DNA from 2 places in the Paenibacillus sp. FSL M7-0656 genome. Region 1 is predicted to be linked to the other one. Evidence: riboswitches for the same ligand, from Rfam matches in the RefSeq annotation. Region 1 holds a riboswitch; the other holds the start of a gene.
What was found. A riboswitch is a leader RNA that binds a small molecule or an ion and turns the genes downstream of it on or off. The one in region 1 is predicted to bind S-adenosylmethionine.

Region 1 (3,732 bases):
TCTAATGATGGCGCTGGGCATAAGGCAGGAGGCCAAAGATGGCGGATTGGAGCGCCTGAATAAATACCCTCGGGTTAGCAAAAAATTCAGGAATCTGGTCTGGTTCTCCACCATTTACACATATCTCGTGGTATACACAGGTGCATTTGTGAGTCACACGGATTCTGCCGGCGGATGTTCTGGATTTCCGCTCTGTAACGGGCAGATTATTCCTGAGCTTTCGGGTGGGGTAGCGGTTGCTTTTGCTCACCGTGCAGCAGCTGCGTCGCTCGTGATTGTTATCGCAATCCTGGGTCATTTCGCTTACCGTAATCATCCGGACAACAAGGAAATGCGTACTCTGGGTGTGGTATCCGTTGTTCTTATTCTGATGCAAGTAGTCATTGGTATTTTCATGATGGTGACAATGAACCGTCCGGAAGTATACATGTTCGTAGCTCTTGCTCATATGCTAGATATCGCCATATTGTTCGGAGTCTTAACGTATATGAGTTTCCTGGTGTACAAGCTACATCGCCCGGCTAATCGTTTTTAAATATGAAAGTCCACCATCCAGTGATGTACATCATTGGACAGGTGGACTTTGTTTGATGTCAGAGGGATCAGGGCAACCTATGGCAAGCAGCAATTACACGGAATGAATGATGTTTCGTTCACGGTGATGAATTCTTGTTGATTTGGAAAAGAGGAGGTTAGATATGCTGCGAACGTTGTTGGGGGAAAAGCCACGTATAAACGAAGGTAAATTGAAGGCAGCGATGGACGCAATGGCGCATACGCTTGAGCTATTTCAACGACAAATGCATGTGGACCATGATCCCACGCATGACTATCGGAAACTGTATGTGTGGACTCAGGGACTCATCTCCTCACTGGATGAACTGGAGCAAAGCTGTTTCGCTGCTGCTCATTTTCGCAAAAAGGTCGTTGCAGGCTCAACGGATGATATGACGGCGACTGAAAAAGCCGAGTATGCACGTTATGTGTATTTCTACAAAGATGGCTTTATCCGCTGCTTTGCCATTCTGGATAAAGTCGGCACAGTATTAAATGAAATATTCCAGTTGAATACTTCAAATACCAAAGCGCATTTTTCTTATTTTACTGTGTTAAGACAGTTCGACTATGCGAGGGAACATCATGATCTTGCGTTGCAATTAATACAGATCAAGGACTCTTATCGTGAGCCGATGAGCAAGCTGCGCAAGCGACGTAATATGGAAATTCACTACATGAACTCAGAAATGCACGATGACCTGTGGCAGTTACATCAGACCTTGCAAGGTAAAGTGAAATTGGAGGATCTGAATCAGCATGTGCAGGAAATGCGTCAGGGCGTCGATATGGTCTGTGAAACGTTAACAGCCTCTTATAGTTATATCAACAAAATATGGAAAAGAAATAATTCCCTTTGACAAATCGGAATACTTGGAATATACTGAGTTTCAATTGAATGTTACATGGATATAACTGATATTTCGGAAGTTACGTTCACATTATAAAGCATAAACTACATGAACTTATAAAATCCTACAACAACATATTTCTTATCGAGAGCGGCGGAGGGACAGGCCCGATGAAGCCCGGCAACCGATTTGTAATGACATGATACATGTATCATTCGTTATAGATGTTAGGTGCTAATTCCTACAAAATGGTGCAAGACACGATTTTGGCAGATGAGAAGGTATATTCTTTCACGTGAAGAGCCCTCTTTGTATCTGCAAAGGGCTCTTTTTTTGTACTTTAAGGGGAGTTTTCCTTTAGATCGGGTAAAGATACATGTAGGTGTTTGGAAAGGGGCAAGTGCGATTGATTGAATTAAAAGGTTTAACGAAAACGTACGGCAAAGGGGCAAAATCTACAACAGCGTTATCCGAGCTGAATTTGAGCATCCAAAAGGGTGAAATCTACGGTGTGATTGGCCATTCCGGAGCTGGAAAAAGCACATTGATTCGCTGCATTAATTTGCTGGAACGGCCTACGGAGGGTGAGGTATGGGTCGACGGAATCAACCTGACTGAACTGAGCAAAACCGAATTGCAGCAACAGAGACGCAAAATCGGGATGATTTTTCAACATTTTAATCTGTTATCTTCGGCAACGGTATATGACAATGTAGCTTTTCCACTAAAGCTTGTGAATACACCCAAGGAAGCCATTGATCGCAAAGTGAAGGAAATGCTTACATTGGTTGGTCTGGAGCACCACAGCAGCAAATATCCGGCTCAATTATCGGGCGGCCAGAAACAACGTGTAGGGATTGCGAGAGCACTTGCAAGTGACCCAAATGTTCTTCTCTGTGATGAGGCTACTTCGGCACTTGATCCGCAGACGACAAATTCAATCCTGAAGTTATTACTCGACATTAATGAAAAGTACAACCTTACGATTGTGCTGATCACACATGAGATGCATGTCATTCAGAACATCTGTGACAAGGTGGCTGTCATTCATCAAGGTGGCATTGTGGAACAAGGACCTGTAACAGACGTGTTCCTGAAGCCGCAGCATGCGATTACGCGGGACTTCATGATGCGTGACCATGAAGCTGGACTTGCTCTGGAAGAGACCGCTCTGGCAAATGCAGGCGTTGAATTGCAGGCAGGTGCTGCTTCCAAACTTGTGAAGATATCCTTTCTGGGTAACAAAACGTATGAAGCGATTTTGTCTAGAACGGTACGTAAAACAGGCGTGGATTTTGCCATCCTGCAAGGTACAATCTCTACGATCAAACAGGTTCCTTATGGGCAGCTGACCGTTCGGTTCGAGGGTGATTCAAATGCGATTGATCGGACGATATCAGAATTAACCGCTGAGGGACTTGATGTGGAGGTGCTTCGTTAGATGGATTTTTCAACCGTACGTTGGGAAGAGGTTGGTAAAGCTTCCATAGAGACACTGCAAATTTTGGGTGTATCAGGCTTGTTTACCGTTATCTTAGGTTTACCGCTCGGAGTACTGCTGTTCATGACAGCCCGATCTGCTTCGATTAAGTCACGGGCAGTGTACACTATACTATCCCTGATTGTGAATATTTTGCGCTCAGTCCCATTTATCATATTGATTGTTGCTCTTATTCCATTCACTCGTATACTCGTCGGTACAGCTACGGGGGTGCTCGGCGTTATACCTCCTTTGGTGATTTCAGCAGCTCCTTATTTTGCTCGTTTGGTGGAGACGACGTTGCGAGAAGTTGATCGTGGTGTCATTGAAGCGGCACAGTCGATGGGTGCATCGACCGGACAGATTGTAAGACGGGTGTTACTGCCTGAGGCACTGCCTGGACTGCTTGCTGGTATAACGATCACCATTGTTACGCTCGTCTCCTATACGGCGATGGCGGGCATGGTTGGCGGTGGAGGTCTGGGAACACTGGCAATCAACTATGGATACTTCCGTTATCAAAATGAAATTATGATCATATCCGTAGTGTCGATGATCATTCTAGTGCAAATTCTCCAGATGGCTGGAGATCGCTTGGTTACATTTTTCACCAGGAAATAACACATAGATAACATGATGGATATGCATTAATGCAGATGCCACATGACAAAATGATTAGAGAAGGGGTTTTACACATGAAAAAATGGTCTTTTGCTCTACTTAGTCTTATGTTGATTGCGGTTCTCGCAGCTTGCGGAAACAACAAGGACGCCGATAGCGGCGCAGACAATTCAGCAGGTGCACCTCGTACAGTTGAATTGAAAGTTGGAGCTTCACCTACACCAC
Region 2 (3,732 bases), 290 kb from region 1:
CGTAATGACCCACATACTCAGAACCATCCGCCAGATAGGCGCCGTACGGTCCAACGGACCCGGCAATAATTGGACGTGAACGAAGACAGTCTTCTTTGCGATCCCCTGTACGATCTGTTAAATGCGCCTCATTCTCCACGTTCTCGGAACGTACCGAAGGAGCTTCTACAGGCTGACCTGTTGAGCTTTCTCTCTCTACTAAACTACTCTGCACTTCTGCCCACACGTCATCTCTCGCCTGCGCTGCCAGTTCCACCGTCTTGCGGATCAGCTCCAGTGCTGCCTGTTCATCAATCCCTCTCTTGCGGAAACCATCCACCGTCGCCTGATAACTGGATGTAATCGCACAGTCGGCTCCTGCTCGAAAATAATCTGCATGGACCTGAACGATAACATCCGGATTCTCAATTAATACGCGAGCAGACCAGAGCGGATCATCCAGATTACATCCATGCTGTTCGAGTTCCGTTGCCAACGCTCCATCCAGAATCATGACCGGATGTTCACGAAGGATCTGTTCTATGGGGTTATTCTGTTGTGCTTGCGTCATGTACTTGTCCTCTTTTCTTATTCACACGTTCTGTCAGATAATAAGCAGCGTAACATACTGCGATAAACGGAACCCCACAATACAGCGCAATTCGCTGTGTCGGGTCAAAGGCAATACCTATGCATGAAGCCAGGCATAATATAAATGAAACAATTGGTACCACCGGATACAGTGGTGTGCGGTAGACCAGATCTTTGACCGCATGTCCTTCCCGGATATATTGTCTGCGGAACATGTATTGGGAAGCGCTGATGCTCATCCATACCGCAACGACAGCCAGACCTGAAATGGAAACCAGCGTAATATACACCGTACCTGGCGCAATAATACTGGACAGCAATGCCAGCGCACCACCCACCATACTAATCAGAAGTGCATTCAGGGGTACCCCGCTTTTGGTCAATTTGGCAAACCACGGAGAGATCGTTCTTTTGTCAGCCAGAGACCAGAGCATACGTGAAGATGCATATAGGCCTGAATTGGCAGCAGAGAGAATCGCCGTCAGAATAACAAAGTTCATAATATCTGCTGCATAGGGTACACCCACCCGCTCCATTACCGCTACAAATGGACTTTCCAGTACACTGGCATCCGACATGGGTAGCAAGGCCGACAAGATAACAATCGTTCCGATGAAGAAAATAACCAACCGCCACAGCGTTGTATGAATAGCCTTTGGTATCGTCTTTTCCGGGTTCTCCGTCTCACCGGCGGCAATCCCGATTAACTCGGTGCCTGAGAAGGCAAAGTTTACAGCAAGCATGGTCATCAATATCGCTGTAGCCCCATGAGGGAACCACCCGGATGCGGTTATATTCGATAGAAATGGAGCCGGTTCAGAATCCGCCATGGGAATGAACCCAAACATGGCTGCGCCACCGATAATAATGAAGATTACGATAGTCACTACTTTTACAGATGAGAACCAGAACTCGGATTCCGCAAATAATTTCACCGTTAGAGCGTTAAACAGAAAGATCATTAGTGCAAAAACCGCGCTCCATATCCATACGTTTACCGATGGGAACCAGCGTTGCATAAGCAATCCAGCGGCTGTGAATTCGGAGCCAAGCGCAACAGTCCAGGTTAACCAGTACAACCAAGCTACCGTGTAACCTGTTGCCGGTCCGATATATTTGGCTGCATAGCTATGAAATGCTCCCGTCTCTGGCATATGAACAGACAGTTCACCAAGACAGAGCATCACCAGATATACGACGATCGCTCCGATCAGATAAGACAGAATGGTCCCAAGTGGTCCAGCCTGCTGAATCGTGTAACCCGAGCTGAGGAATAATCCTGTTCCAATCACTCCACCAAGGGAGAGCATGACCACATGCCGTGCCTGCATTTTCCGCTGAAAATGGCCTTTGTCGTTGTTGTTCTCCATACCTGCTGCTCCCCTACTTCTTCATCCAGAAAAAACAAAAAAGACCCACTCTTCCTAAAGAGTGCGCCGTTACTGACAAATAAAAACAAACGCTCCTATCTATCAGGCTTTCACCCGCTGGAATTAGCACAGTATCCTTCAGATCTGTTGCTGAGGTTTCTAAGGGCCAGTCCCTCCACCTCTCTGGATAAGAAAATGATTTTTTACTAATATAGCGATCTATCATGAATGTGTCAACAATTAAATAATATATGGCACACCTCGCTATTCGGTGGAAGACCCCGGATTCGTGATGGTGGTCTTTACCTCATAGGTGATCGGCACGGTGCTAAAAATTTTATCCCAATCGTCTTTGACTTTTTTCCATGTTTTAGGTTCTTTAATACGCAAGCTATCCCGAAAATCCGCAACATCTACTTTATAGGTATGCTGCAGTTTGTATAACAACTGTCGAATCTGTTGTTTGGCAAGTTCAGCAAATTCTTTTTCCAATTCACTGAGATACGCACCTTTTTCCTCTTCCTCGGGAGCACGCCAATCCTCCATCAACCAGCCTTCGGATTCAGTTTTCACATGGAATGAAATATCATCGCCAACCACTTTTGGAATTATTGTTGTTTTTTTCTTCTTCATTTCATATACAACAGTGAACCCCTCTTTATTGTATGTCTTCAAGATACCTCCTTTTTCTTTAGGTCTAAGCCAAGATAGCCCTTCTAGATCCGTTTGGCTGAGTTCCCCGATGAATTTGGTTGTTTTCCCATCAAAGATACTGGCACCGGAGAACTTGTCCTCTCCATTGAAGTTCAGTACATTCTGGAGCAAAAAGCTGGAACCGGATTGCATTTGTGCATCTAATTTGGAGAGTAGAACGGGGTCCAGGATTTTATTGGACAAGTATGAATTACCGGTAATGCCTGTAAGATAAAATGCTGGAATCCGGGAAGGATCATCTGAAGTCAGTACATCAACAGCGCGATGATGGCTAATCAACACTAGACAGTTAGGACGAATATCGTTATCCCGAAGTACAAAATCCAGCAGCTGGTCCAGACCATACTTTTTGGCGATATCCTTGGACACAACGATAACCTTCAGATGATGTCCGATGAGCGGATGATCTCGTCTCAGTGCAAACTGACGAAAGATTTGCAGCAAGGAATCTCCGGTAAGCTGTTCATTGGAATAGGACGTTTTACCAGAAGCAGGCGAACCGGATTGTTGGCTCTTCTGACTGCTGGAATTACCGGGAGCAATCTGTACCGTGGCTGTCACATTGTTCTGCTTGGAATACCCTCCTCCCTGATTGGCGATGTTCTCCTCAAATTCCGTCTCTTTGCCGATATCGATCCCAAGACCAACGTAGACACTTAGATCCTCTATCTCTCGACTGCTCCAACATCCGGATATCGTTAAGAGAATGCATAATACAGTGGCTAAGCGTAACAACATGCGGAATGTAATCATGCATGCTTGCCTCCTTTTTTGCGAATCAGACTTAACAACAGTAGTACCAGAGGTAAAATGCCAAACAAAAATACGGACACATTGCCTAGCATATCTCCTAGTACGAAGGTATCATCCACTGTTTTGGGTATCATTGCTGTCAGATAAATGAACGGCAGCAGGCCGTACATGATGCCTTTGATTTTTTTGGAACGAAACAAATCACGAATACCCACCGAAGCGCAGTAATGTGTAATTGCTGTAGTCGAAAAGATTTGCATAATCCAGATGACCAGCAATAAGGATTCAAAACGCTCGAATATCAGACCCTGGATTTCGAAGCTTC

Region 2: another riboswitch for S-adenosylmethionine. It lies ahead of mmuP (S-methylmethionine permease); the one in region 1 lies ahead of MHI01_RS24130 (methionine ABC transporter ATP-binding protein).

The regions. Positions count from the first base shown of each region.
Region 1 is NZ_JBBOOT010000001.1:5,471,088-5,474,819, forward strand. It holds gene MHI01_RS24120 (COX15/CtaA family protein) at 1-535, shown strand, start outside; gene MHI01_RS24125 (Cthe_2314 family HEPN domain-containing protein) at 699-1,415, shown strand; SAM riboswitch class I at 1,545-1,686, shown strand; gene MHI01_RS24130 (methionine ABC transporter ATP-binding protein) at 1,813-2,847, shown strand; gene MHI01_RS24135 (methionine ABC transporter permease) at 2,848-3,507, shown strand; gene MHI01_RS24140 (MetQ/NlpA family ABC transporter substrate-binding protein) at 3,582-3,732, shown strand, end outside.
Region 2 is NZ_JBBOOT010000001.1:5,183,087-5,186,818, reverse strand. It holds gene mmuM (homocysteine S-methyltransferase) at 1-550, opposite strand, end outside; gene mmuP (S-methylmethionine permease) at 528-1,940, opposite strand; SAM riboswitch class I at 2,033-2,134, opposite strand; gene MHI01_RS22760 (Ger(x)C family spore germination protein) at 2,205-3,407, opposite strand; gene MHI01_RS22755 (spore germination protein) at 3,404-3,732, opposite strand, start outside.